DNA from 3 places in the Peribacillus sp. NPDC097284 genome. Region 3 is predicted to be linked to each of the others. Evidence: riboswitches for the same ligand, from Rfam matches in the RefSeq annotation. Region 3 holds a riboswitch; each other region holds the start of a gene.

Region 1 (10,771 bases), on a different contig from region 3:
TTAGTCGAAGATATTACGTATGATCAAGTGTTTACACCAGAGGATTATTCTGATGAGCACAAAATGATTGCCAAAACTTCTGAAGATTTCGTAGTGAACGAGGTCCTTCCGCAAGTTGAACACTTAGAAAACCATGAATTTGACCGTTCTGTAAAATTGCTGAAGCATGCTGGGGAAATTGGCTTACTAGGCGCTGACGTACCAGAAGAATATAGCGGTCTTGGCCTTGATAAAATCAGCTCTGCATTAATTACGGAGAAAATGGCACTTGCTGGCGGATTCGGAATTACGCACGGTGCGCACGTAGGAATCGGTTCTTTACCAATCGTATTATTCGGTAATGAAGAGCAAAAACAAAAATACCTTCCACTACTTGCAACAGGTGAAAAAATTGCGGCATATGCTTTAACTGAACCGAGCTCGGGATCTGATGCGTTGGGTGCGAAAGCAACGGCAAAATTGAATGCAGAAGGCACTCATTATATTTTAAATGGAGAAAAACAATGGATCACGAATGCAGGATTTGCAGATGTATTCTGTGTTTACGCAAAAATCGATGGCGAACAGTTTTCCGCTTTCATCGTAGAACGTGAATATCCTGGTGTATCTACAGGTGCCGAAGAAAAGAAAATGGGCATTAAGAGTTCTTCTACACGTACATTGATCCTTGAAGATGTAGCCGTTCCGGTTGAGAACCTTCTAGGTGTCGCGGGTAAAGGCCATGTCATTGCCTTCAATATCTTGAACATCGGACGTTATAAATTGGGTGTCGGTGCAGTAGGCGGTTCAAAACGTGCTCTTGAACTTACAGCTGCTTATACAAATCAGCGTCAGCAGTTCAAAACGAAAATTTCTGATTTCAACCTAACAAAAGAAAAATTAGCGACGATGGCTTCTAAAATCTATGCCGCGGAAAGCTCTGTTTATCGTACGGTCGGCCTTTATGACCAAAGACAAAGCAAACTGACTGATGAGCAAGTAAAAGACGGTAAATCCATGGCCGCAGCCGTTGCTGAATACGCAATCGAGTGTTCATTGAATAAATTCTTCGCTTCGGAAGTGTTGGATTATGTAACTGATGAAGGGGTTCAGCTTCATGGTGGGTATGGCTTCATGCAAGAATATGAAATTGAGAAAGCGTACCGTGATTCTCGTATTAACCGCATCTTTGAAGGGACAAATGAGATCAACCGCTTGCTCGTTCCAGGCACATTCCTGAAAAAGGCACTTAAAGGTGAACTTCCTCTTCTTCAAAAAGCACAAGGCTTACAAGAAGAGTTAATGATGATGATGCCGGAAGAGCCAGGCGATGAGCCGTTGGCACAAGAAAAAATGCTGGTTAGAAATGCTAAGAAAATTGGCATCCTGGCTGCAGGCCTTGCTGCACAAAAATTCGGTAAAAAACTTGATCAAGAACAAGAAATCCTTTCAAATATTGCTGATATCGTATCTCTTGCCTATGCTGCTGAATCAGTGGTGCTACGTACGGAAAAAGCAATCGCGACTACAGGTCTAGAAAAGAACCAACAAAAAGTGCTTTACACTGAAATCTTCGTTCAAGAAGCTTTCAATGAAATCGAGCAACATGCAAAAGAAACGTTGATTGCTGTTGAAACTGGCGATACGTTGCGCATCATGCTTTCTTCCCTTCGCAAGTTGACTAGACATAATCCAATCAATGTTATTGCGAAAAAACGTGAAGCTTCCGTCAAAGTAATCGAAAATGAAAAATATGCACTTTAATTCTTAAAGTCTTAATCAAGGGGATGCCCATATCGGGTATTCCCTTGATTTATTTTGTAGGTTTTTCATGGGGATGCGAAGAGAGAGTCTATCGTTGTATTGCCCCAAAAAAACGGGTATTCTAAGGGAAGGTGGTGAAACGATGGGCTTAACTTTATACTGGTACCCAAAATGCGGTACATGCCGTAATGCAAAGAAGTGGCTGGATCGTCATGAGTTGCAATATGAAGCGATTCATCTCGTGGAAAATCCCCCTTCTCGGGCAGAAATTGAACAAATATATAAAAGTAGTGGACTAGAGTTGAAGAAGTTTTTCAATACGAGCGGGCAAAAATATCGCGAGCTCGGTTTAAAAGACAAACTGAAAGAAGCTTCAGAGAAAGAGATGCTCGATATATTGGCTACGGATGGCATGCTTTTGAAAAGACCAATTGTGACGGACGGTTCAAAAGTGACAGTAGGTTTCAAAGAAGAACAATTCGATCAAACCTGGAGCTAAGACTTTACAAAACATTTGGATAATTCCTTATCATAACAAAGAATCTACCTTATAATGTAATAGATAAAATATAAGCTGTAATATGGAGGGAATTAATATGTCAACGCCAAAAGAACTTCGTTATACAAAAGAACATGAATGGGTCAAAACGGAAGAGGGTACAGTACGCATAGGGATTACTGCATTCGCCCAGTCTGAACTTGGGGACATCGTTTTTGTTGAACTTCCAGAGGTCGGATCTGAACTGAAAGCGAACGAGCCCTTTGGTAGTGTAGAATCCGTTAAAACGGTTTCTGAACTTTATGCTCCTATTAGCGGCAAGGTCATTGAAATCAATGAAGAGTTAAATGACAATCCTGAATTCGTTAATGAATCTCCGTTTGAAAAAGCATGGATGATCGTCCTTGAACCATCAGACAGCAGTGAAGTTGAAAAACTGATGAGTGCAAACGAATATGATAGCCTGATAAACGGGTAAGTAAGGTGAGGGGGAGGCTTTAATTAAGCCTGCTCTTTTTCAATTTGAGTGGAGACGGGGTGATGAGATGGAATGGGATGTACCCGATAAAGTGATCATGGTTGAAGGCCTTTCAGACAAGCGCAAAGTGGCATCCGTTCTGGACGAAGAAGTCGAAATCAGATGTACCAATGGCACCATTTCTTTAACGAAGTTGGATGAAATGGTGGATGAATTGATAGGCCGGGACGTTTATATCCTTTTTGACGCAGATGAGTCAGGGGAAAAGCTAAGGAAACAATTTCGTCGGGAACTGCCGGAAGCAAGGCATTTGTACATAGATAGGATGTACAAGGAAGTCGAGGATACCCCAGAACATCACATCGCTTCCGTGCTACTGACTGCAAATATGAAAGTGAAAACTAAATTTACAAGTAAAAGGATGGAAGAGTAACTGATGGAGGAATGGAAAGAAGAAGACTTTAAGCAAGCTGTTGATCAAGGGAACACTTTTAGCTTATATCTTTACACACCTTTGTGTGGAACCTGCCAGGTGGCTTCAAGAATGCTTTCCATAACACTAGAGCTGTTCCCGGAAATGAAGGCTGGAAAAATGAACATGAATTATGTCCAGACATTGGCTGAACGATATGAAATTGAGAGCGTACCCTGTCTTTTGCTTTTTGAAAAAGGAAAGATGACAAAAAAAATATATGCCTTTCAGTCTGTTCCTTATTTGTATGGATTGCTGAAAGAGATAAGCTAAAAGCCAATCCTACATGGATTGGTTTTTTTGTTGAAGTCATGGGGGGGAAATAGCATTCGTATTAATGATTGAATATTCTAATAACTAATTGACTACCTGCTACTAAAGTGCTATATTTTGTATGAAGTACATACGTTATAGACGCATCATACACGAGGATGGAATGTCTGCCATTTACAAAACGCGCTTATCCAGGCGACATCGTTCAATAGGGAAATTTCTATGGACGGTGGCGGGAAGTTCCGACTTCTTCATATTATAAGGTTCCTTGCATATAACAAGAGAAGAGGCAATATCGCTTTAATCCCTACTAAAACAATGGAAGAAGGGGAGAATATAATGACAGAAAAAAATTACCGCTTTGAGACGTTGAGTGTGCATGGCGGTTTAAAAGTCGACGAAACGGGTGCCCGCGCCGTGCCCATTTATCAAAGTAATGCTTATTTGTTCAAAGATACAGATCATGCAGCGAATCTGTTTGGATTAAAAGAGAATGGCTATATCTATACGAGGCTTCACAATCCCACTGTCAGTGTCTTTGAAGAAAGAATGGCCCTGTTAGAAGGGGGAATCGGTGGATTGGCAGTTGCAAGCGGCATGGCCGCTATATCCCTTTCCATCCTTAATATCGCTGGTATGGGGGATGAAATCGTTTCTGCTTCAACACTGTACGGCGGGACCTATAATTTATTTGAAAATACACTCCCTAAATACGGAATCAAAGTGAAATTCGTCTCACCTGATGATCCGGAAAATTTCAAACGGGCAATCACTCCACGAACGAAGGCTATATTTGCCGAAACAATCGGCAACCCAAGCTTAAGGGTTCTTGATATCGAAGCAGTGGCGGAAATAGCCCACGAAGCAGGGATACCTCTTATCATCGATAACACTTTCGCAACGCCGTATCTGTGCCGACCAATAGACTTTGGGGCGGATATTGTCATCCATTCAGCTACAAAGTGGCTATTGGGTAATGGTACGACATTAGGGGGAGTCATCATCGACGGTGGTAAATTCGATTGGAATTCGCCTAATTATCCAGGCTTTACGGAACCTGACCCTAGTTACGATGGACTTGTCTATTACGAAGCGGTAGGGCCTGCTGCCTTTATTACGAAAGCGCGTGTGCAATTGCTTCGGGATTTGGGACCGACGTTAAGTGCTCAAAGTGCATTCCAGTTCACGCTTGGCTTGGAAACGCTCCATGTCAGGATGAAGGAACACCTGTTGAATACGAGGACAGTCATTCAATACTTGGAGAACCATCCGGCAGTCTCATGGGTTTCTTATCCGGGTAACGATGATCATCCCGATAAAGCCCTTGCAGATAAATACTTGCCTAAGGGAGCCGGATCTGTGGTGACGTTTGGAATTAAGGGGGGACGTGAAGCAGGTTCCACACTCATCAATTCGGTTGAGTTATGGTCGCATGTCGCCAATGTCGGGGATGCTAAAAGCCTAATCATCCACCCAGCAAGTACAACTCACCAGCAATTGAATGATGCAGGACTGGTCAAGGCCGGTGTCAGTGCCGACCAGGTTCGCCTTTCAATCGGTATTGAAAATGTAGACGATTTACTTGAAGATCTAGAGCAAGCGATTGAAAAAGCGACGAATATCGTGTCAGTGAATTCTCAAAGAGTTTAATGGAGAAACAGGTACACCCTAGGATTTTACATTGCACTCCTTTTTTATCTGTGTTAAAATTTCAGACATAGTAAAGTGAATGTTAAGACAAAAAAGAATAGTCCATATATAGCTCTTATCAAGAGAGGTGGAGGGATGTGCCCGTTGAAACCCGGCAACCGACAAGGATTTTCCTTGGAAAGGTGCCAATTCACACAAAGCGTAGAGGCTTTGGGAGATGAGAGGAAGGCCTGCTTTTCCCTGCCTTTCTGCTCATGCAGAAGGGCTTTTTCTATTTTCTTTGAATCATAGAGGATAGATTCATCAGGAGGCCATAAAAATAAATCGACTAAATTCATAGGCTTAATTGGATAAAGAGGTGAGCATACATGATTACATTGTCAAACGTCAGTAAACTTTTTCGAACAGGAAAAGGAAATAGCGAAACGATTCATGCCGTGAATAGTGTGAATTTAGAAATAAATAAAGGTGAGATTTTCGGAGTCATCGGATACAGTGGGGCTGGCAAGAGTACGCTTATACGTATGCTGAATGGGTTGGAACGGCCTACTGAGGGCTCCGTGAACGTTGCGGGAAATGAAGTTTCAACAATTAAAGGGTCTAAGCTTCGTAAAGCCCGTCAAGAGATTAGCATGATTTTTCAGCATTTTAATCTCTTATGGTCAAGGACCGTTCAAGAAAATATATCCTTTCCTTTGGAAATTGCGGGCATCTCCAAGCAAGAACGCATCAAGCGCGTCAATGAACTCATTAAGTTAGTTGGATTGGAAGGAAGAGAAAAAGCGTATCCATCGCAGCTAAGTGGTGGACAGAAGCAAAGGGTGGGAATAGCGAGGGCTCTTGCAAATAACCCGAAAGTGCTTTTGTGTGATGAGGCCACGTCCGCTCTAGATCCCCAGACAACCGATTCCATCCTGGAATTGCTTGTGGATATAAATCAACGCCTTGGTTTAACCATTGTCTTGATTACACATGAGATGCATGTCATTCGGAAGATTTGCAATCGAGTGGCTGTGATGGAAAGTGGACGGGTAGTCGAACAGGGAGCTGTCCTGGAAGTATTCAGAAACCCTAAAGAACAGATGACTAAGCGTTTTGTTCAGCAGGTGACGGAACCAGAAGAGACAAAAGAAACGATGGAGCATTTGTTTGAACGGTATCCAGCAGGAAAAGTGATTCAACTGACATTCGTGGGGGATCATGCAGAAAGCCCGTTGATCACAAAATTGGTACGTAATTTTGAGTTGGATGTGAACATTGTCCAGGGGAAGATATCACAAACGAGAAGCGGCTCATATGGAACATTGTTCATCCACCTTGATGGCAGTGAAGATGAAATGCTCCGCGCAATCGAATTCATAAAAGCACAGCAGGTAGGCGTGGAGGTGATTACTCATGCTTGAAGAATTATTGCCGAATGTAGATTGGGAAGACATCATAGAAGCGACGAAAGAAACGCTGTATATGACAAGTATTTCAGTTGTAGCGACCTTTTTTATAGGGATACTATTGGGGTTGCTTCTGTTTTTAACAGGCAAGGGGAATATGTGGGAGAATCGGGGCGTTAACGGTGTGTTAAGTGCTTTCGTTAATATTTTCCGTTCGATTCCATTCCTTATCTTGATTGTATTATTAATTCCGTTCACCAAATTACTTGTCGGTAGCATGATTGGTGAGAATGCGGCATTACCAGCACTCATTATCGGTGCAGCACCGTTTTATGCGCGGATGGTCGAAATCGGCCTTCGTGAGATTGATAAAGGCGTGATTGAAGCGGCTAAATCAATGGGAGCCAAAACCAGCACCATCATTTATAAGGTCCTCCTTCCAGAATCGATGCCGGCCCTTATATCAGGCATCACGGTAACATCGATTGCATTGGTTGGATACACGGCAATGGCAGGTGTCATCGGGGCTGGTGGATTGGGTAACTTAGCCTATCTGGACGGTTATCAACGGAATCACAACGACGTTACCCTGGTAGCGACGATTGTCATATTAATTATTGTCTTCATCATACAGATTATCGGTGATGTGATTACTTCTAAATTGGATAAAAGATAAGGGGAGATGAAAAGGATGAAAAAGTTTTTAGGGTTTGCATTCGTTCTAGTTTTATCAATTGCATTGGCGGCTTGCGGAACGGATAAAGAGAAAGATACAGGTAGTGGCGATAATACGAAGAAGTTAGTGGTGGGTGCATCGAATGTACCACATGCAGAGATTCTTGAAAAAGCGATTCCTCTTCTTAAAGAAAAAGGCATTGAATTGGAAGTGGAAACATTCCAAGACTATATCTTGCCAAACAAGGCTTTGAACAATAAAGAACTGGACGCGAACTACTTCCAGCACATTCCTTATTTAGAATCTCAAATTAAGGAAAATGGATATGATTTTGTTAATGCAGGCGGCATCCATATTGAACCAATTGCTTTGTATTCACAAAAATATAAAAGCATTGATAAGCTTCCAGAAGGAGCAACAATCATTTTAAGCAGCTCTGTTGCAGACCATGGACGTGCCTTATCACTTTTAGAAAAGAATGGCCTGATTACTCTTAAAGAAGGCATTGATAAAACGACAGCTACAGTAAAAGATATTGTCGAGAATAAGAAGAACATTAAATTCGATGCAGATTATGAAGCGGCATTACTTCCGAAGATCTATGAAAGCGGCGAAGGAGATGCGGTCCTAATCAACTCTAACTATGCAATCGACGCTGGCTTGAATCCACTTAAAGATTCCATTGCAATAGAAGATTCTGAATCACCATATGTGAACGTGATCGCTGTTAATAAAGGTGACGAAGACAAAGAAGAAATCAAGACGCTTGTGGAAGTATTACATTCCAAAGAAATTCAAGATTTCATTCTTGAGGAATATGAGGGTGCAGTCGTACCTGCAAAGGAATAAAGCAACGAAAGACGACCTGGATTTCCAGGTCGTTTTTAAGTTGGGGTTTAAAGTTGAAAGCAAAGGGTATAGAATAGACGAAGAAACAAAATGATTCACAAATTTGAAAGGATGGTTCACTATCAATACTTTAGATTTAAACGTAACGAGCGAAATGGAAAAAGCTATGCAGTTATCACATGGGGTTGGGTACAGTGAATACAGCAGAAATTTAGACCTTCGTATCGAGGTTGAAAAAGTAAGAGATAGGGAACATGAGCAATGCAATAAAATGGTTCTGGAATTACAACGTAAAATCCACGGATAAGCATATATTAGAGTCTTTCAAAAATCGGTCTGTAGAGGTAAAATGAAAAGTGATCTGTTGTACGTACCGGATCCTGCTCATTACTCCTGCAGATCGATTTTTTTCATGATAAGGGCCAACCGTCTTCCCCTTGAACTTTTCGGGAATATCTTATTATGAATGGAATCCCGAATAATTAGCTTACATTAACGAAAACTAAAATAAGGGCATATTTGCAGTGAAAAGCCTTTATACGGTCGTTTTATAACAATAGGGCAGGTTTCCACTCCCTAGCGAGTAAAAACCTCCATCTATATTAGTTGATTCTAAATTGGATTTGTTATAAAATTGTAATGAGAATAAAGTGAGAATGATTTTTTGAAAACTATAGTCAAGAAAGTGATTTTCACTTTCTGTAATAAAATAGGAATTAAGTTCACGGAGGTATTATTATGTCAGGTTCAACATTAACGGTAAAAGATCTTCATGTATCAATAGAAGGCAAAGAAATTTTAAAAGGGGTTAACCTGGAAGTAAAAGGCGGAGAAATCCATGCAATCATGGGGCCGAACGGAACAGGTAAATCCACTTTATCTTCAGCAATCATGGGTCACCCTAAATATGAAGTAACAAGCGGAAGCATCAGTTTTGATGGTGAAGACGTATTGGAAATGGAAGTTGACGAACGTGCTCGTGTTGGTCTTTTCCTTGCTATGCAATATCCAAGTGAAATCAGTGGTGTTACAAATGCAGACTTCTTGCGTTCGGCTGTCAATGCACGCCGTGAAGAAGGCGACGAAGTTTCACTTATGAAATTCATCCGTCAAATGGATAAAAACATGGAATTCCTTGAAATGGATGAAGATATGGCTCAACGTTATTTGAATGAAGGATTCTCTGGCGGAGAGAAAAAACGTAATGAAATCCTTCAATTAATGATGATTCAACCAAAAATCGCCATTTTGGATGAAATTGACTCAGGTCTTGATATCGATGCACTTAAAGTCGTTTCTAAAGGAATCAATGAAATGCGTGGAGAAGACTTCGGTTGCTTGATCATCACTCACTACCAACGTCTACTAAACTACATCACACCTGATTTCGTACACGTTATGATGCAAGGTCGCGTCGTTAAATCAGGCGGTCCTGAATTAGCTGCACGACTAGAAGCAGAAGGTTATGACTGGATTAAACAAGAATTGGGCATTGAAGACGAAACTGTTGGCGAAGAAGCGTAAGTAGGAGGATTTGCAATGACTACAGAAATGAAATTATCGCTTGAAAAAGAGGACATAAGCTCTTATTCAACAAAAAATAATGAGCCATCTTGGCTATCAGACCTTCGAATCAAAGCTTTTTCAGATTTAGAAGAGCTTCCGATGCCTAGACCGGATAAAACGAAGATAGATAAATGGAATTTCACTTCATTCAAAACCCATACGGTTGAAAGTGAAGCATTTGCTTCTTTAGAAGAACTTCCAAAAGAGATTAAATCGATCATTGAAGAAAATGAAAATCTATACATTCAACGCAATAATACGCCGGCACATATTAATTTGTCAGCAGCTATAAAAGAACAAGGCGTTATCTTCACGGATATTTTCACAGCGGCTCGAGATCATGCTGAGTTAGTACAGAAGTATTTCATGAAAGATGGCGTGAAAGTGAATGAACACCGTTTAACGGCTCTGCATGCTGCATTGCTTAACGGGGGAGCATTCCTATATGTTCCGAAAAATGTAGAAATCAAGGAACCAATCCAAGCAGTATTCTTGGTGGATAATCCTGAAACTACACTGTTCAATCACGTATTGATCGTAGCGGAAGATAATAGTTCTGTAACATACGTGGAGAACTACTTCTCGGCCGTTGAGTCTAATGAAGGCATCGCTAATATCGTAACGGAAGTGTTTGCGAATGCAAATGCGAAAGTGGAATATGGCGCTGTTGACACTCTATCCAAAGGATTCACAACATATGTGAACCGTCGTGGGGTAGTTGCACGCGATGCTCGTCTTGAGTGGGCACTTGGATTGATGAACGATGGTAATACGATTTCAGATAATACAACCAATCTAATAGGTGATGGCTCTTACGGAGATACAAAATCCGTAGTGGTTGGACGCGGGGAACAAAAACAAAACTTCACGACAGCCGTTGTTCATTTCGGAAAACGCTCTGAAGGCTTCATCCTTAAGCATGGTGTTATGAAAGACAGTGCATCAACCATCTTTAATGGTATTGGTAAAATAGAGTATGGTGCAACAAAGGCCAATGCGGAACAGGAATCACGTGTATTGATGTTAAGTGAAAAGGCACGTGGAGACGCTAACCCAATCCTGTTAATCGATGAGGATGATGTTACGGCAGGACATGCTGCGTCTGTCGGCCGTGTCGATCCCCTTCAACTTTATTACTTGATGAGTCGTGGTATCGCGAAAAAAGAAGCAGAAAGAC
Region 2 (10,771 bases), on a different contig from region 3:
CAACAGCCCCCATGCCCCATGATCGAGAGGACGCCTTTCATCAAGCTCCCCCCATATGCCAACTCGTGACAACAGGGTTAAAATCTTATCGGAAAGCTCCAAATTTCCTGAAGCGGGATAGGATACCTGGTAAATTTCTTCCGGAAAATCGATATAATCATAAAGGATTTCATGCTTCTTGACAGCTGAAACCAACTGTTCATCACTTTCCCAATGGGCTGACAGAATGACTATTGCAGTTGGCTTCTCAATTTCTTTTGTATAAGCTTTTAAAAACTCGGTGTAGCTATTCTCTTCCAAGGCTAATAATGGCGTTCCATGTGATAAAAACAACGATGGCATCATAAAAACTTTAAATCCTTTCCAAACTATGATCTTTAAATTAAAATCCAATTACCTTTAATTTACTATAGTTGAGCTTGGCTTTCACTAATTAAATTGAACCTTTGGGGTTGTCTCATCTATCGTATCAAAGATATAGCCTTCTTTTTTTAGGATTTCTATTATCTTCGGCAGCGCTTTAACGGTATTTTTCATACTGTTGATATCATGCAGCAGGATATTAGCCTGTTTTTGATTTTTCAAGCCTCTTTGCACGGATGTGATGATTTGATGTTCGCTTATAGTAGGACTGATTCCATCCGTTGAATCTATATTCCAATCTGTATATATATACCCTTTATCCGTTAGCTGCTGAAGTATTCCATTAATGATTGGTTTTGTGCTTGCTTGTTGTCTCAGACGATTTCGTGATCCACCGGGAAGACGAACGATTCGGCTTTTTATTCCATAATCTTTTTCTAACATCGTTTCAAGACGATTTAAATCCTCAAAAAAACTATTCGTGGAACGATACACGATTGAATAGTCATGTGTATAGGAATGTAAGGCAATTTTGTGGCCTCTTCCTATCATTTCTTCATAGCATTTTTTTGCATATGGCTCTTCATTACCTTTAACAAAAAATGTTGCCTTTACTTGATACCGGTCTAAGATGTCCAGGATATCCATTGTATTCGTAGAAGGCCCGTCGTCAAAAGTTAAATAAACTGTCTTTTGGTTTTCTTTACTTTTGACGAGTGGAGTTATTTCTTCCGGAATTATTGCATGTACGGGTCCGGCAAGTGTTTCACTTAGGATCATTGAAAAACAGAATACTATCGTATATAAGTGCAATAATTTCTTCATAATTCTCCCCCTTGCTTTTTACCATTAAGGTGTACTATTCCAGGGGTTTCATGCATCAAATTTTTTTAGAATATAGGCATGGAATTATGGTCTTTAACAACTTCACTTTCTGTATCAGGAATTTATCACCATACTATTCTTAATGTGCTCTCGAAATTAACTCGCCATAATCAATAAGACAGCGGATTTAACCGCTGCCTTACTTATCTATCGACATTAAAATATCTAGCTTCAGGGTGTGCAAACACTATGGCGGAAACAGATGCCTCCGGTTCCATCATGAAACCTTCAGTCAATTCTACCCCAATATCCTGAGGCTGTAATAAGCGGAAGAGTTTTTCCTGGTCTTCCAGATTCGGGCAGGCTGGATACCCGAAAGAAAATCTTTGACCAATATACTTGGCAGCAAATCTCTCTTTCATGGTCATTTCGATAGAATCGCTAATTCCCAAATCGTCACGCATCATTTGATGGATTCTTTCAGCAAATCCTTCAGCCGTTTCGAGAGCAAGGGATTGTAGGGCATGATTTTTTAAGAAATCTCCCTCTTTCTTGAACTTTTCAGCCCACTTTCTAATGCCTCTTCCTGCTGTAACCAGGAAGAAACCAACATAGTCCATTTCGCCAGAAGAAATAGGCTTCGCAAAATCAGCCAGACAAAGGTTTGGACTTGTATCTTGCCTTGGAAAATCAAAAGTTTCCAATACTTCCTGATGATCCTCGGGATTGTATACCACTAATTTGTCACCATCACTTTGGGCGGGGAAAAATTGATATACTGCATTTAATCCATATTCAGGTTCGGATTTCAGGAATTCAATCAGCTCGTCAACCAAATCATTCAATTGTATAGCTTTATCGTTACCCTCCTTCAGTAATTCGGCCACCTTCCCTTTTAGACCCAGATGATGTCCAATCAACATCTGTCTATTGATATAGGGCTGAATGACTTCGAGTGGATATTTTTTTAGTATATGCCTTTTGACATCATGAGGTTTTTGGACCGGTACATTCCTTAGTGGAACCGCACTTACTGGCTTACGTTCCGGTTTTTCAATTAATGCGGCGATGGCAGCATTGGCTTTTGCCTTTTCACGTTTATTTTTCAGTTCCTCTAGGTATACCATTTTTCTGTTCGTATCATGTAGGATATTCGTAACGGCCAAACCATCCATCGCATCCTTAGAATATAGAACAGGCCCATCGTATTCGGGTGAGATTTTAAAATCGGTGAACTTACGGGATAATGCGGCACCACCCACCAAAATTGGGGTGTCAATCCCAGCCTGTTTCAAATCCTGTGCTGTTAAGATCATTTGCTGTGCTGACTTTACAAGCAGTCCCGATAAACCGATAATGGTAGGTTCATGCTTTCGTACTTCCTCAATGATTTGCTGTGGTGCAACCTTAATTCCAAGGTCCACGACTTCATAGCCATTATTGGAAAGAATGATATCGACAAGGTTTTTACCGATATCATGGACATCCCCTTTGACAGTGGCCAAAAGGATTTTCCCTTTTTTAGCATGATCCTCTGAATTTTCCATAAGCGGTTCAAGATGTGAAACAGCGGCTTTCATTGCCTCGGCACTTTGAAGCACTTCTGCCACAATAAGTTGGTTATCATTGAATAACCGCCCCACTTCGCTCATTCCATCCATCAATGGTCCATTAATGATTTCCAGTGGAGCATCACCACGCTCTATGGCTTCATTCAAGTCCTCGATCAATCCTTCTTTTGTACCCTCGATTATGTAGTTACCTAACCTTTCATCTAATGGAAGAATAATTCCATCATCTTTCTTTTCAGCTTTTTTACCACGATAAAATTCAGTGAAGGTTGCCAGTGTTTCTGTTGAGGTATCAAATAAAAGTGCTTCAGCAAGCTTCACTTCCACTTCTGGTATTAAAGCAAACCGTTCGAGTTTTTCCGTATTCACAATCGCGTAATCTAGTCCAGCTTTCGTACAATGATAAAGAAAAACAGCATTCAATATTTCCCTTCCACGTGAAGGCAAGCCAAACGAAACATTTGAAATCCCAAGAATCGTCAAACATTCAGGGAATTTTTCCTTGATTGCTTTAATTCCTTTTACTGTTTCCAATGCGGAGCCAATATATTGTTCATCTCCTGTACCGACTGGAAATACAAGGGGATCAAAAATCAAGTCACTTTTCTTTAGGCCGTATTTGTTTACAAGTAAATCCACTGAGCGAGTAGCTACTTCTATTTTTCGTTCGGCGTCTACCGCCATACCAATTTCATCAATCGTTCCTACTACGACAGCCGCACCGTATTGATGAATAAGTGGAACGATTTTTTCAAACCTCTCTTCACCATCTTCGAGATTGATTGAGTTTATGATGGATTTCCCTTGGGAATGTTTCAAGGCTTGTTCAAGAACGGCTTCATCAGTTGTATCGATGACTAAAGGGACCTTTACCTTTTTGACGACCTCTTCAATGAATTCTTTCATGTCACCGAACTCATCTCCATCAGGGTCTGCCAGACAGATATCAATGACATGCGCACCTTTCTTAACTTGTGCCCGGGCAATCTCCGCTGCTGGTTCGTATTTCTTAGCACGAATCAATTCCTTGAATTTACGAGATCCAATGACATTCGTTCGCTCTCCGACAAACAGGGGTCGCATTGAGTCGTCATAAATAAGCGGCTCGATGCCAGATACGGCATGACCATGTGCAACCTCAGGTAATTTCCGTGGTTGAATATCTTTAAGAACTCTTGAGAGCTCTTTAATGTGTTCAGGAGTAGTACCACAACAGCCACCAATGATATTGACCCAGCCTTTTTCTGCAAATTGTTTCATTTTCTCGGCTAGGGAAGTGGGAGATTCATGGTAATGCCCCTCTTCATCAGGCAATCCTGCATTTGGATAACAGCTAATCGCATTGTCGGATAGATCTGCTAGAGTACGGATATGGTCAATCATAAACTCTGGGCCTGTCGCACAGTTCAAACCGACAGCCAGAGGGTTCATATGCTCTACCGATAAATAAAATGCCTCTATGGACTGACCGGCTAACGTCGTTCCCATCGGCTCGATTGTTCCTGAAATCATTATCGGTACTTCCTTGCCAGTTTTAGCGATGGCCGATCTAATTCCAGAAAAGGCCGCCTTTACATTGAGCATATCTTGACAGGTTTCCACGAGTAATAAGTCTACCCCACCGTCTATAAGGCCAAGTGCCTGTTCCTCATATGAATCGGTCAATATATCGAAAGTCGTTCCACCTGTAACAGATAAAGTTTTTGTCGTTGGTCCCATGGAACCCGCTACATACCTGGGCCAATTATCACTTGAATATTTTTCACATGCTTTTACGGCAAGCTCTGCCGATACTTTATTAAGTTCATATGCAAGCGTGCTTAATTGATATTCTTCCAGCACTAAGCTTGTGGCACCAAAGGTATTAGTCTCTATAATATCGGCACCTGCCGCTAAATATTTTTCATGGATAGTTTGAATGATTTCAGGACGGGTTAACGATAAATACTCATTACACCCTTCGTATTGTTCTCCACCGAAATCCTCGGCCGTTAAATCTTCAGCTTGAATCATGGTGCCCATTGCTCCATCAAGAAGAAGAATCTTTGATTGTAATTGCACGTTAATTTCTCTTTTACTCATGTCCTGCCACCTCAGATGTTTGTTTACGATCATGATCCTTAATATATGTAGTAAGTTCCGCTGTCATTTCATAGCGTAAGAAAGGCGTTATTAAGTAAATTCCCTTGAACCTCTCTTGGGCTGCGTCTACCAATTCCCTTGCTATATTTATAGCTTCAATCCTTGATTTTACTGGATCAGCTCCCGCTGAGGCCATTGCTTTCCGTACACTGTCAGGTAATTTAATCCCCGGTATTTCATTATGGATGAATTCGGCATTCCTCGTACTGGTAAGGGGCATTATCCCCATGAAAATCGGTGTTTCCAAATGTTTTGTCGCCTGATAGACTTCTTCTATTTGTTCTACTGAATAAACTGGCTGTGTCAAAAACGAATGAGCACCGCAAGCGATTTTCTTTTCCATTCTCTGAACAGCCTTATCGAGATATTTCACATTTGGATTAAAAGCTGCGGAAATCTTGAAATTAGCCCGTTTCCCTAGACTTTGTCCGGAATAGGAGTAGCCCTCATTGAATTGCTTAACCAGACTTATCAAATCGAATGAAGATAAATCATAGACAGACGTTGCCCCCGGGAAATCACCAATCTTAGAAGGATCCCCAGTGATAACTAAAACTTCATCCAGCCCGACCGTATGCAATCCCATTAAATGGGATTGTAACCCAATAAGATTTCGGTCCCTGCACGTAATATGGACCATCGGATTCACCCCTAATTCAGCCTTTAATAAATTGGCTAAGGTCGAATTCGATATCCTTGGTGAAGCAAGTGAATTATCAGCTAAAGTAATGGAATCCACCCCAGCTTTTTTCAAGGCTTCAGCTCCTGCCATAAACGTTTCGATTCCTAACTTTTTCGGTGGATCAAGCTCAACTAGGATCGTTCTATCCGTTTTTGCCTTTTCATGAAGAGCTAATTCTTGTTTTTGGTTATTCACTTCAATAATTTCTATATGTCGAGCTTTCGTAATTTTTTCCTTGACTGGCGCTAAAGTGCCAATCATTTCGTTCACAGCTTGTATATGTAGTGGTGTCGTACCACAGCAACCCCCTATAATGGTTGCTCCTTGTTTTCGTAATTCGAGTGCACTTGAACCGAAATATTCTGGTTCCGCTTTATAGACCAGTCTCCCATCCACATAATCTGGAAGACTTGCATTAGGATAGATGGCAATCGACGCCTGCATAGGCAATTTCACTTCTTCCAGTGCCCTTATCATATGATGGGGGCCCAGACGGCAATTCACCCCAACGACATCTGCACCTAGGTACTCTAGCTTTTGAAAAGCTTCATTCAAATGAAATCCATTTTGAAGATTTCCAAGTTCATGCATCGATACATTTGCAATAATCGGCAGGTCCGTTTCCTTTTTAGCAATTTGAAGCACCGTTTCAAGCTCTTCAAAATCATAGAATGTTTCAAGAAGAATTCCATCGGGATCTTCCAGGAGCAAACTGTATAATTGTTCTCGAAAACCCCGTTTTATTTCTTCTATACTTAAATCCGATTTACGTATACTACGCTGGGCCCCAATTGTACCAAAAACATAAGCCTTCCCTTTCGCTACTTGTTTAGCAAGGCTGACTCCTTGGCGATTGATCCGACTGACTTCTTCCTCCAGCCCATACCGTTTCAATTTATTGAAATTGGCACCATATGTATTGGTTTGCAGAATATCTGCACCCGCTTCTAAATAGGCCCTATGTATAGACTCAATTTTATCAGGATTGGTGCAATTTATTTCCTCATAACATTGATCGATTCCATAGGAGTACAACAACGTACCCATCGCGCCGTCTCCAACTAGCATTCTTTCCTTCAATTCACTACGAAAATCCAATTAGTACACCCTCTCTTAAAAACACTATGGTTTTTGTCGGTTTCTATGAGTGTGAGAGTAAAGAAAAAAAACCTTCTCAAAGAAGAAGGCTTTTTTCGAAACATTCTCCTCATCTATCAAGCTCTGCTTGCTGGATTTAGCACCTTTGCCTAGGCTGGTTGCTGAGGTTTCATCGGGCCAGTCCCTTCACCTCTCTCGATAAGATTTATTAAGTTTAATTTTCTAAACATTTCAAAATTTATTTATATTTAATTTACATGAATCATCTGATAATTTCAAGAGTATATTTATCATTTTTTCATTTTCTTCAGACTTTTTAACGATACATCCTTTTAGAAAGCAAGGCTCCCCATTCTTCCGACAAGGATTCAATGGAAAGCAAGGACATTGCCCCCTCCTCCCCATCACGCTTATGAAGGATGACATCCGTTGCATAAAGTACCGTAACCTTATCTTGAAGCCGATCCAATAACACGATATCATCTTGTTGGCCAATTACCCCTTCTTGTATAACCCTAGCAAAATAGCCAGTTAGATTAGTGTCCATCACCAATTTCAAAAACTCTGGCTCTTTGTTAAAGTGGGAGATGGTCGAGCAAGGAATACGCCCCTGTGTAATCTGAATAACGGTCCCGCCAATGCGATAGATATCGCCTATAAACGTTTGACGTTCAGTCATTCCAGCAATCGTCAAATTCTCCCCAAATGCAGGGATGGAAAGCTGCTTATTGAATGTTCGATTCCATAAATCATAATGCTCAAAGGGATAAAAACATAGAGCACGGTCAGGCCCTCCATGGAACTTTCTGTTACCCACTCCATCCCTATCAATCCCTGATTTTGTTACGGTGATATAGTCGATGGCCTTCTTATCCATTGCCGTTTTGATCTTTACCCCCGAAAGCTCCTCCTCTTTTGGCATCCCAATTTGAAGAGACATGATTTTACGATTTTCCATTGGACATCTTCCATTTCTTTTAAATTTCCAGATTGCAATAAAGAAACATTCTTTATATTCAATCTATTCAATTATTTGATTATACCAAAAAAAAGCAATAACCTCTTTACTAGGTATAAAATATGATGTGAAAAGAGAATGATATAAAAATAATCCCTTTGTTTTAGTAATTTAGTTGCTATTTCCAAATTAATTATGATAGAATATGAACACAATATATAGTCGAAAAAGACAATCCGTCGCCTATATGTTGATTCACGATTAATTTCCTCATTGTCGCTCTTTAGGGGGCGAATTTTTTTGTCTCCTTTTAAAAAGGGTGGAAAACTGTAGATCCTTACTAATTATTTATACCTAACAAGTAACTACCAAATTGAACAGGCGACCTTCTTTTAATGAAAATTTATAGGTGCGATCATTACTTTCCTCACAGTACACCACTTTTTTGATAATTTTGGTGATTTTCTTATGCCTTCATTTTCCCCTTAGCTTCTATTTTTTCGCCCCTTATATTCCAGGTATCGTAACAGCCATGCCGATATCGTTAGCCAAGCAGCTCCGGCAACAAAACCTGCCACAACATCGCTCGGGTAATGCACCCCTAGATAAATGCGGCTCCATCCAATGACCAATGAAGCCAAAAAAGCCAAAAACCATATAATGCCGTTCATATATTTACTTTTGACGATTCGTAAACATACAACTGCAATGCTTCCGTAAACGATAACCGAAGCCATAGAGTGACCACTAGGAAAACTATATCCGGAAACGGATAATAATGGAGCGATATCGGGTCTTTCCCTTTGAAAAAGATATTTTAGCCCCCAATTAAATACCCCACCCATTGCTGAAGTGATTATTAAGTATAAAGCAAGCTGTTTTCTTCTGTATAAGGCCAAAATCAAGGCAAATATACCAATTAGTACGACTATCCATGTCACCGACCCAAAAAATGTGAGCGTAGTCACAAAGCTGATAAATTGTTCACTAAAGGGCACTTGGATGAAATTGATAAGGACTTTATCAAATTCGATTAACTCCCCTTCCTTCAGTTCTTCCACAATTTCAATAAAAATGAAAAAATAAACTAGGATTAAACCAGCCATCATGGCAATATAAAGAAGTTTTTTTGAAATATGTATGCTAAAAAAGTTATGCATTCTCGGACACCACCTTTTCCCTCATTTATCACGCTACCTCTAGGATAAAACAAAAAAAGCCTAAGCGATAGATTTCGCTCAGGCTTTTTTTACGCTTGTTTCTTTTTAGGCTCCGCTCTTTTGCGTGTCGTCTTTTTCTTTACAACCATTTTCTCCGGCTTCGTCCTGTCAATGGACGCTTGTAAAGCTGCCATTAAATCCGTCACATTATTGGCCACGGGTTCTTTAGATTTTGCTGTAATGGTTTTCTCGCCAGTTTTCTTTGATTCAATCAATTCAAGCAAAGCTGTTCTATAATCATCTTTGTATTTAGTCGGATCAAACGTCGATGTCAACTGATCAATTAATAATATGGCCGTATCGATTTCTTTTTTTGCAATGGCATCATTAGCAGGAATATTAGGAACGTCGGTTGCAGAACGAACCTCATCAGGGTAATGAATGGTTTCCATCAACAATGTGTTATCCACGACCCGAAGGATAGCCATTTGTTCTTTGGAACGAATGATGATTTTAGCGAGACCAACCTTGCCTGACTCCAAGAGTGCTTCCCTCAAAAGAGAATAGGCTTTTGTACCGCCATCGTTTGGAGACATATAATAGCTTCGGTTGAAATAGATTGGATCAATTTCCTCTATTTTAACAAAATCAATGATTTCCACTGCCTTATCTTCATTTTGTTTTTTTAATTGCTCAAGTTCATTGTCTTCTAGGACAACAAACTTTCCTTTTGTATACTCAAACGCACGAACAATATCATCCTTGCCTACTTCTTTCTGGCAAACTGGACAAACCTTTTCGTATTTTATCGGTGAATGGCATTCCTTATGCAAAGTTCGTAAGGATATATCCTTATCTTCCGTTGCCGCATGAAGCTTTATCGGGATATTCACCAAACCAAAAGAAATGCTGCCTTTCCATATTGTATGCAAATTCCTCACCTCATCGTTGATTAATTGATTCACTGTTATTATCATTCCCATTTCTTTCAAAAAAATTATATCTCAACTCTTAAAATTAAGATTTTATGGGGAAAATACTAATAAACGCAATGAACGGAGGGAAAAATGTGATAAAACCAATGTTGCCCACCTATCATCCAGAAGCTCCTTGTTCTAAGGAATGGATATATGAAGTCAAATATGATGGCTTTCGGGCCATTTTAACGATTGAAGAAAGTAAAGTGGCAAAGCTGACGAGCCGGAACGGAAAAGAGTTGCTGCCTCTTTTTCCGGAAATCGGTGAATTCCTAGAAACCTTGAACCTCGAAGGTATACTTCCCCTTCAACTAGATGGAGAACTAGTTTGGCTAACCAATGAAGCCAAGGCAGACTTTTCCGAGATACAGTGGCGTGGACGTTTGAGAAACCAAACATTGATATCCGAGGCTTCCACCCTCTCCCCATGCCGATTCATAGTGTTTGACTTACTAACCTTAAATGGAAAAGACATTACCAAACAAAACTTGTCGGAACGGAAAGCTTTGTTGAAGTGCTTAGGAAAGAAACTTCATTTCCCAGAAAATCCTAGCCCCCATGAAGAAAGCCCAATCCAACTGATTGGAAACTATGATACTGCAAATGAATCGATGAACAAGGTCATTCTCATGGATGGGGAAGGGATTGTAGCCAAGAACATCAACAGCATATGGCACGAAAAACGGTCAACCTCCTGGATCAAGGTGAAAAATTGGAGGGTATTCCCCTGCTTTATCACCGCTCTTCATAAAGAAAACGGATATATTTCAATTTCCGTTTATAAAGACGGTGTAATTACCCCGATTGGGAGCGTCAAAAATGGCATGAGTGCCCAGGATAAAACCATTTTACACGAATTGATTAAAAAAAATGCCGTCGAAGAGAATGCGAAGTTCTTTTACCTCCATCCTTCCATTTGTATCGAAGTGCAATTTCTGCATGTTCATGAAGAAAATGAATTACGGGAGCCTCAGTTTTCCCAGTGGCTGTTGCAA
Region 3 (10,771 bases):
AGAATGGTCCGACATGATGAGTGCCCTTCGTACTTATGGCTATGACTACGTCGTCAGCATCGAACACGAAGATCCGCTCATGTCGATCGAAGAAGGTTTCCAACGAGCCGTGACGAACTTGAAAACCGTCCTGATCAACGAAAGTCCAACTGATCTATGGTGGGTATAACCGATAATGAGCAGCCTAATGGTTGCTTTTTATTTTGGAGTCGAATTGGACTTTGACCGAAAAAAGCTGGATTAGACCGATATATCTTCAACTAGACCGATAAAATGTTGAAATTGACTGATATATTACGCAGTTTGACCGATAAAAGGAATGCAGCTAGCTAAAAAAGATGCTCCCAAATCTGGGGGCATCCTCTTCACTCATCTTTTTCTTGGTGTGTAATTCAATTCTGCAAATAGTTTGTTTAATTCTTCTTTTGTCAGGTCGCGCCATTGACCGAGGGGTAACCTGTCCAAGTGGATGTTCATGATGCGAACGCGCTGCAGTTCACGGACTTCATAACCTAGTGCTGTACACATGCGGCGGATTTGCCGGTTCAACCCTTGCATTAAGGTAATGTTGAACGTATGGCGTGAAAGCGGCTTGACTTCACATGGAAGTGTTTTCGTATCCAAGATTTCTACGCCTGATGACATCTCTTGTAGGAAGGAATCCGTAAGTGGCTTATCAACAGTGACAATGTACTCTTTCTCATGCTTGTTTTCTGCCCGGAGGATTTCATTTACGATATCTCCGTCATTTGTAAGCAGAATCAAACCGCTTGAGTCTTTATCAAGACGACCCACATGAAAAATGCGTAGCGGATGATTAACAAAATCGACAATGTTTCCTTTGATATGTTTTTCAGTCGTGCTTGTGATGCCTGTTGGTTTATTCAGTGCAATATATACATACTGCTGCTCTACTTTTATCGGTTTGCCATCGACACAAACATCATCGCCCGGTTCAGCTTGGCTGCCAAGTTCGGCTACAGCTCCGTTTATGGTCACTCGACCTTCAGCAATCCATTTATCGGCGCCTCGTCTCGAAGTAATCCCTGATTCACTAATATATTTATTGATTCTCAACTAAAGCACACCTTTACATTCAGATTTTCTTCTATAAAGATAACGTAAATCATGCTAGATAAACAAGGGGAAAGCTAAAATGTCTACTTAAGCAGAAGCCACAGCTTTTTTATCCTTCTTCTTTTTAGTGGCTAAGTAGACACCGGAGAAGACAAGAAGGCCACCAAGAATTTGGACTATTGTGATGTTTTGACCCAACATCAAGCTTAGAATCGCAGTGAAGACGACAATGAGATTAAGGTAAACGCCAGCTTGGCTTGCATCAATATGACGCAGTGAAATGTTCCAGAAAATGAAGGAACCAACGGATGGAAAGATTCCAATATATAAAATGCCTACCATCGCTTGAGTACTTACAACAAGGTTCAGCCCCGAACTAAAGGCGAACGGAGCAGCCAGAATCAGTCCAAGTAAAACGGATACGGCGGTGGCTGATATGGCCGGGATATTTTTTATCTTTTTGGCGATGAGTGAATAGAAGGTCCAGACAAGTATCGCCAGAATCATCAACAGATCTCCTTTATTGAAGGTAAGATGGAAAATGGTCTGAAGATGTCCATTCGTTAAGACCAATAATACTCCGAATAAGGATAGAATAAGGCCAATCACATGTAGGAATGAAATGTTCTCTTTTAATAGTAAGACGGAAAACAGGACGATGACCGCAGGGGTAATCGAATTAACGAGAGCGGCATTCATGGAAGTCGTATAGGTCAAAGCCCAATACAGGAAAAAATTATAGCCGATGATGCCGAGCATGCCCATCAGTAATAGTACTTTCCATGCTTTCCATACACTTTTCCAATCGGGTTTTTCAATCCAATGAGCAAGAGGAAATAATAAGATAACAGCAATTAGCCAGCGTGAAAACGTGAGGTGAATCGGCGAAAGTTCAGCAACGACGTATTTGCCGAAAATATAATTACCGGCCCAGAATAAGTTAGCCAAGATAAGAAATAAAAGAATATAAGATTTTTTCATGGGGTAGCCTCTTTCTTTAATGATTGAATATTCAATAAATATACCAATGTAGAAAAAGGGAAGCAATATAAATAGTGAAGATTACGTTGAGGGATTATTCTTGTCCAGGAAGGGATGCTATTCATTCATTGCGGGAGACCATGAATATGAAATAAAGAAAAAAGCTGTTCAATCGAAATTGAACAGCTTCTCTCTTATCTTTTAAGCGAAAATCGCGCTGATTTCAGCAATATCATCGATGGTTAATTCAACGTCCAATGCTTTTAAATTACGCGAGACTTGCTCAGGCTTTTTGGACCCGGGTATCAAGACATCTATGGAATGACGTGTTAAATACCAGGCAAGGGCGACGTCCGCAACCTCTGCGTTTTTTCGGTTGGCGATTTCACGAAGCTCCTCGACTTTTTGCAAGTTTCCTGCATAGGCTTGCCCTTGGAAAAGGGGATCTTTAGCTCGCAGGTCGTCAAACTTCGATTCTTCATTATATTTGCCACCAAGCAGGCCGGATGCAAGCGGAAAATAAGGGACAAAGGAAATTTGATTTTCAGCTGTATATGGAAGCAAGTCTTGCTCGGCTCCCCGCTTAAACAGGTTATATTCGGATTGTAAGACGTCGACATAGCCGTCTTTATTGGCTTCTTTTAATTGCTCGAACGAAAAATTCGAGACGCCAATCGCCTTGATTTTTCCGGCATCTTTCAATTCTTTTAAAGCCCCGACAGCCTCATCCTTTGGTGTAGCTTCATCAGGGAAATGAATGTAAAATAAATCAATATAATCAGTCTGGAGCCGCTTTAAACTGGATTCTACAGACTCTCTAAGGAAAGCGGGAGAGTTGTCAATGACCATTTTACCATCCACGAATTTATGGGCACCTTTCGTAGCGAGTACCACTTCCTCGCGTTTGCCGGTATCCTTCAGCACTTCGCCAATCAGTTCCTCCGAGCGTCCGGGCCCGTAAATGTAGGCTGTATCCCAAAAGTTGATGCCTTCTTCAAGAGCCGTCCGCAGGACATCTCTTCCGGTATCTTCATTCAGGTTAGGGAATAGGTTATGTCCACCAATTGCATTCGTACCAAGACCAATCTGATTCACATACAAATTCGTTTTACCAATACGTGTTTGCTTTGACATTTATTGATCATCTCCTCTATCCTTATCATAACAAAAATAGGGTGGAAATTTCCAAAAATAAGCAATAGAAGGCGAGAAAAAAGCAGATGAATCAACGGACTCATCTGCTCCACTTATTTGGTTTCCATGTCTTCGGTGGGTGATGCTTTCCCTGCTTGGCTTAGAATAATGCCAATGACCGTGCCAACCAAGGCTGGTAGGACCCATTCCATTCCATGTTCAGAAAACGGAAGGGCTTCGGTGAATGTTTCCACGAGTCCTAATGGTACATCAAAAGCGCTCAGTCCATCGATCAGGGCAAAGATACCGGTGAAAATCATAGCGCTCCGGTATACTTTTTTTGGATTCTTAAAGTGACGGCTGAAGAATGTCAAAGCGACCAGGACAATTGTTAAAGGGTAGGCCATCACTAGGAAAGGTACGGATACTTTTAAGATTTGATTCAATCCTAGATTGGATAGAGTGAACCCGATTAGCGTGATGAGCAGGACGACCGTTTTGTAGCTGGCCTTAGGAATTAGATTGGAAAAATAATGTCCACAGGCTGTTGTTAATCCTACTACGGATGCGATACAGGCCAATAGGAAGATGATCCCCAAAAGGGTTTTCCCGCCTGTCCCAAGTAATAGGGTAGAAGCGGCGGTCAGGATATCGGTTCCATTTTCATAAGAACCGTTCGCAGCCATGCGTGCTCCCATGAAACCTAAGGATGTATACACAAGAGATAGGAAGATTGCTGTGACCATTCCAGCCTTTATGGTGTACTTAGTCAGCTGCTTACGGTCCGATACCCCTCTCTTTTGGATGGAGGTCAGGATGACAATCCCGAAGGCCAGGGCGGCTAAAGCATCCATCGTGTTATAACCTTCAATGAACCCTTTTGAAAAAGCACCTGTTACGTACGCCTCTGTTGGTGCCTGGAAGGGTGCATCCAGTTTTATAAAGCCAACGATACAAAGGATGACAATAGACCCTAATAGAGTGGGCGTGCTCCAACGGCTCATGATGGTCTCCATTTTTTCAGGATTCATCGATATGGCATAAACGATCAAGAAGAATGCAATCGTGAATAGGAATAAAAAGAGCGATTGGCCTATCGTGTCGCCAAGATAGGGTTTGAATCCCATTTCATAGGCGACGTTAGCATTTCTGGGTATGGCAAGGAAAGGTCCGATGCTTAAATAGATGACGATCATGAAAATCTTGCTGAAAGTTGGGTGCACACGCGACCCAATCGTTTCTGCCCCGCCTTTGACGAGGGAAACGGCGACCAGAACTAGAATCGGGAGTCCGACGCCTGTGACGATAAATCCTGCGATGGCCGGCCAGAAGGAAGTCCCTGATGAGGCTCCCAAAAATGGAGGAAAAATCAGGTTGCCCGCCCCGAAGAACATGGAGAAAAGCATAAGCCCGATAAATAATACGTCTGTTTTTTTCATGATGATGTCTCCTTTTTACGATCTAGTGAAAAACTCGCCGAATGGACTAACGGGATCATGTGAAAGTATTACTAAGAAAATAAAAAAACGCCCCTACTTAGAGGGACGAGTTGTGTGCTCGCTTTACCACCCATATCCGCGCTTTTTTAAAAGCCACGGCAATCAGTCAACGTACGGTCCATACGGAGCTATTATAATCTAAAGATAATTTAGCAAATTCAGTATACTAAGTCAATAGGATGAAGTCTTCTTTAGGACAGGATATTAGTCCTAGAGAATCTGGTATGGTTTAAAACGGTTTATGATCAATCGAAAGAATCGTAAAAACTCCCTATTATCTTTCTACCTTCATCTATATTATAATAGAAGTAGAACACTAAAGGAGACAATATGATGTCTGAAAATAAAAAGTTGAGCCTGGCGGATGCTGTCAAGCAGAAATTGGCGCAAAAGCAAGCTGAAACAAGTAAAGATAAACTTGAAACCGGTGTTGTGAAAAAAACAAAACCGCTTAAAAGCCAATTAACTAAAAAGCCCAATAATCAACGTAAGCGCACAGGGGTATAATCCCAATTTGTCAAAGGACAATTACTGTTCAATGCTTATCAGAGAGCAGTATCCTTCATGATCAAAGGTGCTGCTTTTTTTATATTATTTTATTTTTTACCATTTTAAGGTAGTGTGTGAACGGGGATTCTGGTAATTTAATGGTATAGGAAATATCCCTCGCATTGCTTCATATCCTGGTGAAATCCATAAAAGCATATTTTAAGGGAGAGAGTCGATTTGTTAAAAACATTACAAGCCCGGCGGTTTCTGTTTTAAACTTGTAAGAGTTATGACATGTTGTTACCATATTGTTTTGTTAAAATAATAATTTGGAGCTTTGACAGATCATTTTCTTATCTAAAGGAACCTATTGATTTGATCCTTTACTTGAAAATATGAAATATATCGGGGGAATTACGATGGAAGAACAGCTGATTGGCAAAAAGTTCTATGAAACGATGATTGATGACATAAATAAGCATCCGATTCAAGCCTTGGGAGAAATGTTTCTCGTGGAACAAAAAAAGGAAAGATCGGATTTAACCACAATCAGGTTTGCCCAGGGGGAAGTGTACTTCCTGCATCATGACTTTGAGGCGGCCATATTTAAATGGGAGAATATAGAGGGTAATCTTGCTGAATGGGCTAAGAAGAATATTGCTGATGCCTACTTTGAGCTAGAGATGTATTCGACGGCAGAAGATATTTATAAAGCCATTAATACGAGCGAACCTGTATTAAAGACGGAAGTCCTTCTGCAACTGTTTTCACTATACATAGTAGAAACAAGAAATGATCTGGCATCCAAAGTGGTGAAGGAAGCAGTCGATTTCCAACCGGATTATCCAAATGTCACGGAAATTGCGCGCTCCTTCTTTGAAGCGCAAAAGGATTGGAATAGCGCGATAGTTTTAGCGGCCAACGAAAGTATCCGTACGGAGTCAATGGCTTGGTTCGATGTTTTGAAAACATACATCCAGCAGGGCGTTGCACAATCGACGGCTCCGGATTATTTCGCGAACGTGCTTAGATCCTTATATAATCTTGACCAAGATCGTTTTGAGAAAATGACGGTAGCCCTTTGGAAGAACTATAAATATACGGATTCTTACTTTGAATGGCTTAAGGTCATCAATAAATTGATCGATGAAATCGAATTGAACAACGGGGATGTTTGGGATGAGCTTTCCGTCTATTATCGCGATGCCTATGCAGGATTACTAGAAGGTACGCATTTAGTCAAAGAGTTAAGTCCTGTCGTACCAAGACTGTTGGAAAATTGGTTGAAAATCGCGGAAGGGGAGATTTCGTTATTTGCAGCGGCCTCTGTCCTTTCCTGGAATGAGATTTTCCCAGATACAGTGAGCGCACTTGTTGTTCAAGATGCAGAAAGTCTGTTAGCGAAATCCCCTAGATTGGGAGGCGGTCTCGAAGCAGGCGAAAAACTGATTCACTCCATCATTCAATGGGCAGAGAGCAATGATCTATCAGTCGGCAATAAGCTGAAATGGATGGTTGAGGGAATTAAGGATATGAGCAATTTCAATCTGCTTCTTGTTGGAAGTGCAGGAAATGGCAAGACATCCTTCATTCAATCGATAGCGGGTGAAAGCATTGCAGCGGAAGACCATTCATCTCTTGTGAGCGTTAAAGATGGCGATGACCTGGAAATCTATGAAATTACCGATACAGATCGTAAAATGGTCGAAGAGTTAACGGAGTTGGATGAAACGCGTCGTCAACGCGGAACGATTGTCGATGTGACACTCATCAGTGATTATTTGAGAAATAATCGCCTGCGTCTACTGGATACTCCAGGATTTAATGGAGAGAAAAGCGTAGACCCTGACTTCCAAAATTACTTACTGGAGAGCGATGGAGTGATGTTCGTTCTGGATGCACGGGCACCTTTCACGGGCAGTGAACGTGATTTGCTATTGGAAATGCAACAAATGGCCCCTAAACTTCCTATTCATTTCTTGCTGAATAAAATGGATACCATCTATAGTGATCAAGTGGCAGTCAGGATGGAAGATGAAACATGGGATAAGGTGAATGCTTATTTCCCGAACGCGAAGGTATTTGCTTTCTCCAAGCTTTATGACAGCAAACAGCAACTGCAGGATCTAGCCGTCTTCCTTCACGCAAACTATCAAGATAGCAATTGGAAGGAAATGAGGGCGGAGAAGCTCCTTGCCTTCACGCGTAAAACTTTATCCTATCTATTAGAAAAACGGGCAGCGAATGAACGGAAATGCGAGCATTCGATTTCTTGGAATGAACAGATGGAAGTGAAGTTGAATGGCGCTACGAATCAGTTGACTGATTTGGAAAAAGAAAAAACCGAAAACATTACAAGATCTTATCGCTTATTAAAAGAAGAAGTGAAAAAACAGCTTTCCACACGAATTCCTGAATTACTGCGTGATTGCTCTAAAACATTATCTGAGAATAGTGACTTTAGCCAAGTGCATATACAGTTGAATCAGGAAATGAACGATCGGATCCAGGCATTTATATCCGATAAAATCATGCCGCAGTATTTCCGCTCGCTTCAAGACTGGATTGCTACATCTGAGTTAGAATTCACGCAAAGCCAACAGTTCATGGATGAGATGAGCGCAGGCTTCAATGAGCTATACAAAGAAGAACGTATTGTACTGGCCGGGGACTTCCGGGTCTTGGATGACTGGCGCCGTGATGCGGACCGGATGACAAGCAGCATCCGGATAGAAAATGTAAACATATTACTAAGAAGGACCCCATCTCAGTTGATTCTTAAGGGAGCCGGGAAGCTATTTGGTGCCATTCCGCAAAATAAAGCGAATATGTACAATCGATATAAGAAGTTCTTGGAAAATGAAGACTTCCAGGATGTTGCCGATATGATCAGTGACCGATTCCTTACTCAGTTTGGATTGTTCGAAAAATCCTTGGAACGTGACATATCCCTGTTCTACCGCAATCCATTTGCCATCCTTGAAAAAAATATCGAACAGACGAAAGCCGAAATCAAAGAACAGCAGGCTACATTGGAACATATGAGACAAAATCCTGAAGTCTACCGTGATCCGATTACCCTGTTCGAAGTGAAACTGCGCCAATTCGAACGCCTTGAAAAAATCGAGAAAAGACGCCTGGCGAAACTGCAAGGAAAATAAAACATTTAAAATATTCTAAAAACTATTGACTTAATGACTATATCCCTATAAAGTGGTACTTACCATAACGAAACGTAACACATTATATTCTCTTATCAAGAGTGGCGGAGGGACTGGCCCTACGATGCCCAGCAACCGTTCCAATTAGGAATTGGTGCTAAATCCTGCAAAACAGAAATGTTTTGACAGATAAGAGAGGGATAAGTCTGCAAACCAGCTGATTAAACCTCTCTATTTTAGAGAGGTTTTTATTTTGTGTTTATGCCGAGCTAACAGATAAGAATAATGTAAAAAATAGGGGGAATTAAAATGGGAAAATCAATTTTAAAAGGAGCTTTCGTTTCCGTCATCGCTTCGGCGTTGCTTTTGACGGGGTGTTCTTCGGGACAAAGTACAGGGGAAGCGAAAAAAGAGGAAAAGGTATCTTTTGAAAATGTTCCAGAACGATTTGCGAAAGGCGAGGGAGCTAAAATTAAAGTCATTCGTAAAATTGGCGGCGATGATCACACGGCCCAATACTTAGCAGGGGCGCAAGAAGAAGGAGAAGCACTTGGCTTCCAAGTAGATACTTTTACGGCCAATGGCGATACGGCTAAATTCCATGATGCCATCGCTCAGGCTCTGGAGGAAGACTATGATGGCTATATCATTTCCCATGGTGATGATGCAGCGACAGTGAATGACGTACAAAAGTTGGTTGATGCAGGGAAAAGCGTAGTCACATTCGATTCCATCGGCGATTTAACGAAAATTGATGGGGTAACAGTAACCTCACAAGATGACGAAGCATTGGCAACTCTTGCTTTTGACAAATTGATTGAAGAGCAAAAAGGCGAAGCGAACATTGCATACCTTTGGGTAGATGGTTTCCCTCCTATGGTGAGAAGAAATGCCGTGTATCAAGAAAAGCTGAAAGAAAATCCTGGCATTCATGAAATTGAAAGATTCGGAGTGGCATCTTCAGATACTTCTGTCCAGACGCAAAACGCGGTATCGGCGATGTTAAACAAGTATCCAAAAGGTAAACTAGACGCAATTTTCGCAACATGGGATGCATTCGCTATCGGAGCAGCTCGTGCGATAAAAGAAGCGGGGCGCGATGAAGTGAAAATCTATGGTATTGACGTGTCCAATGCCGACCTTCAGGAGATTCAAACAAAAGGAAGCTCATGGTCGTATACCGCAGCGGTTGATCCGAAGTTGATTGGTGCAGTGAATATGAGACTGCTAGCGAAAAAACTAGCGGGGGAAGAAACGCCGCAAACCTATGATTTAGAAGCATCATTGATATCTCAAAAACAGCTTCAATCATCGAAGGACGCTGTCAATATGACCAATCTATCCGGCATTGTTCAAGGCTGGGGAGTATCAACGGAATTTGAAGAAGACTGGATGAAAGTATTGAAAGAACATTATAAGAAGTAACGATCAGAATCAGTAGACACTCTCTTTCAAGTTGAAGAGAGTGTCTGTTTAATGGGAGGGATTGGACATGGGCATTCAACTAGAAATGAAACAAATATCGATTGAGTTTCCAGGTGTAAAAGCGCTTAGTGAAGTTGATTTTTCAGTACAGTCGGGAACAGCACATGCATTGGTCGGCGCAAATGGAGCAGGGAAATCGACGCTAATGAAAGTCTTATCAGGAGCTCATGTCCATTATACCGGCGACATTTTTCTAAATGGCCAGGTACAGGATATCCGGTCGCCAAAGTCGGCACAGGAAGCTGGCATTCAAATTGTGTATCAGGAAGTGGATACGGCCCTCATTCCTTATTTAACGGTTGCGGAGAACGTGATGCTGAATGAATCCGTACAGAACATGGGGAGAAAACAAATCATCAAGTGGAAGGAATTACATAGAAAAGCGACGGAAATCTTGGAAGAAATGAACATCCATGTGTCTTCGAAAAAACTGGTAAGGGACCTTACGTTGGCCGAAAAGCAGATGGTCTTGATAGCTAGGGCCGTTTCAACCGCATGTAAATTCTTGATTCTCGATGAGCCGACTGCTCCGTTAAGCCATACGGAAACAACGGAACTATTCCGGATTGTGAATGAGCTGAAGCAACGTGGTGTAGGCATTATTTTCATTTCTCATCGTCTACCCGAGATATTTGAAGTGTGTGAGGACATTACAATCATGAGAAATGGGAAGAGTGTGAGGCGCAGTAGAATCAGTGATATCACACAAAACGAAGTGATTGAGCAGATGCTTGGAAAGTCAATGGAAGAACAGTTTCCCGTCGTGAATGCCGAGCTAGGTGCGGTGATGTTTGAAGTGAACCGACTGTCGGATGCCGATAAAGTCAAAGATGTCAGTCTTCATGTGAGGGCCGGTGAGATAGTCGGTTTAGCGGGCCTTGTCGGGGCAGGAAAAACGGAGCTTTGTAAAACGCTTTTCGGCCATACGGCCATTATAACGGGGGA

The links. Region 3 has a riboswitch for S-adenosylmethionine ahead of ACIQXU_RS11175 (sugar ABC transporter substrate-binding protein). Riboswitches for the same ligand answer to the same signal wherever they lie in the genome.
Region 1: another riboswitch for S-adenosylmethionine. It lies ahead of ACIQXU_RS13455 (methionine ABC transporter ATP-binding protein); the one in region 3 lies ahead of ACIQXU_RS11175 (sugar ABC transporter substrate-binding protein).
Region 2: another riboswitch for S-adenosylmethionine. It lies ahead of ACIQXU_RS08735 (bifunctional homocysteine S-methyltransferase/methylenetetrahydrofolate reductase); the one in region 3 lies ahead of ACIQXU_RS11175 (sugar ABC transporter substrate-binding protein).

Annotation. Positions count from the first base shown of each region.
Region 1 covers NZ_JBIWCZ010000006.1:150,027-160,797, reverse strand. The annotation lists gene ACIQXU_RS13485 (acyl-CoA dehydrogenase family protein) at 1-1,743, shown strand, start outside; gene ACIQXU_RS13480 (arsenate reductase family protein) at 1,886-2,242, shown strand; gene gcvH (glycine cleavage system protein GcvH) at 2,340-2,720, shown strand; gene ACIQXU_RS13470 (toprim domain-containing protein) at 2,788-3,153, shown strand; gene ACIQXU_RS13465 (thioredoxin family protein) at 3,157-3,465, shown strand; gene ACIQXU_RS13460 (O-acetylhomoserine aminocarboxypropyltransferase/cysteine synthase family protein) at 3,805-5,115, shown strand; SAM riboswitch class I at 5,228-5,339, shown strand; gene ACIQXU_RS13455 (methionine ABC transporter ATP-binding protein) at 5,484-6,518, shown strand; gene ACIQXU_RS13450 (methionine ABC transporter permease) at 6,511-7,179, shown strand; gene ACIQXU_RS13445 (MetQ/NlpA family ABC transporter substrate-binding protein) at 7,195-8,028, shown strand; gene ACIQXU_RS20955 (YuzK family famiily protein) at 8,183-8,335, shown strand; gene sufC (Fe-S cluster assembly ATPase SufC) at 8,767-9,552, shown strand; gene sufD (Fe-S cluster assembly protein SufD) at 9,568-10,771, shown strand, end outside.
Region 2 covers NZ_JBIWCZ010000003.1:135,934-146,704, reverse strand. The annotation lists gene ACIQXU_RS08750 (dioxygenase family protein) at 1-345, opposite strand, end outside; gene ACIQXU_RS08745 (polysaccharide deacetylase family protein) at 430-1,188, opposite strand; gene metH (methionine synthase) at 1,392-4,841, opposite strand; gene ACIQXU_RS08735 (bifunctional homocysteine S-methyltransferase/methylenetetrahydrofolate reductase) at 4,834-6,681, opposite strand; SAM riboswitch class I at 6,788-6,886, opposite strand; gene ACIQXU_RS08730 (MOSC domain-containing protein) at 6,998-7,639, opposite strand; gene ACIQXU_RS08725 (phosphatase PAP2 family protein) at 8,125-8,799, opposite strand; gene ku (non-homologous end joining protein Ku) at 8,889-9,731, opposite strand; gene ligD (DNA ligase D) at 9,869-10,771, shown strand, end outside.
Region 3 covers NZ_JBIWCZ010000004.1:257,484-268,254, reverse strand. The annotation lists gene ACIQXU_RS11210 (sugar phosphate isomerase/epimerase family protein) at 1-169, shown strand, start outside; gene rluF (23S rRNA pseudouridine(2604) synthase RluF) at 370-1,077, opposite strand; gene ACIQXU_RS11200 (DMT family transporter) at 1,165-2,058, opposite strand; gene ACIQXU_RS11195 (aldo/keto reductase) at 2,260-3,192, opposite strand; gene brnQ (branched-chain amino acid transport system II carrier protein) at 3,306-4,631, opposite strand; gene ACIQXU_RS11185 (hypothetical protein) at 5,025-5,198, shown strand; gene ACIQXU_RS11180 (GTP-binding protein) at 5,600-8,341, shown strand; SAM riboswitch class I at 8,431-8,537, shown strand; gene ACIQXU_RS11175 (sugar ABC transporter substrate-binding protein) at 8,651-9,766, shown strand; gene ACIQXU_RS11170 (sugar ABC transporter ATP-binding protein) at 9,834-10,771, shown strand, end outside.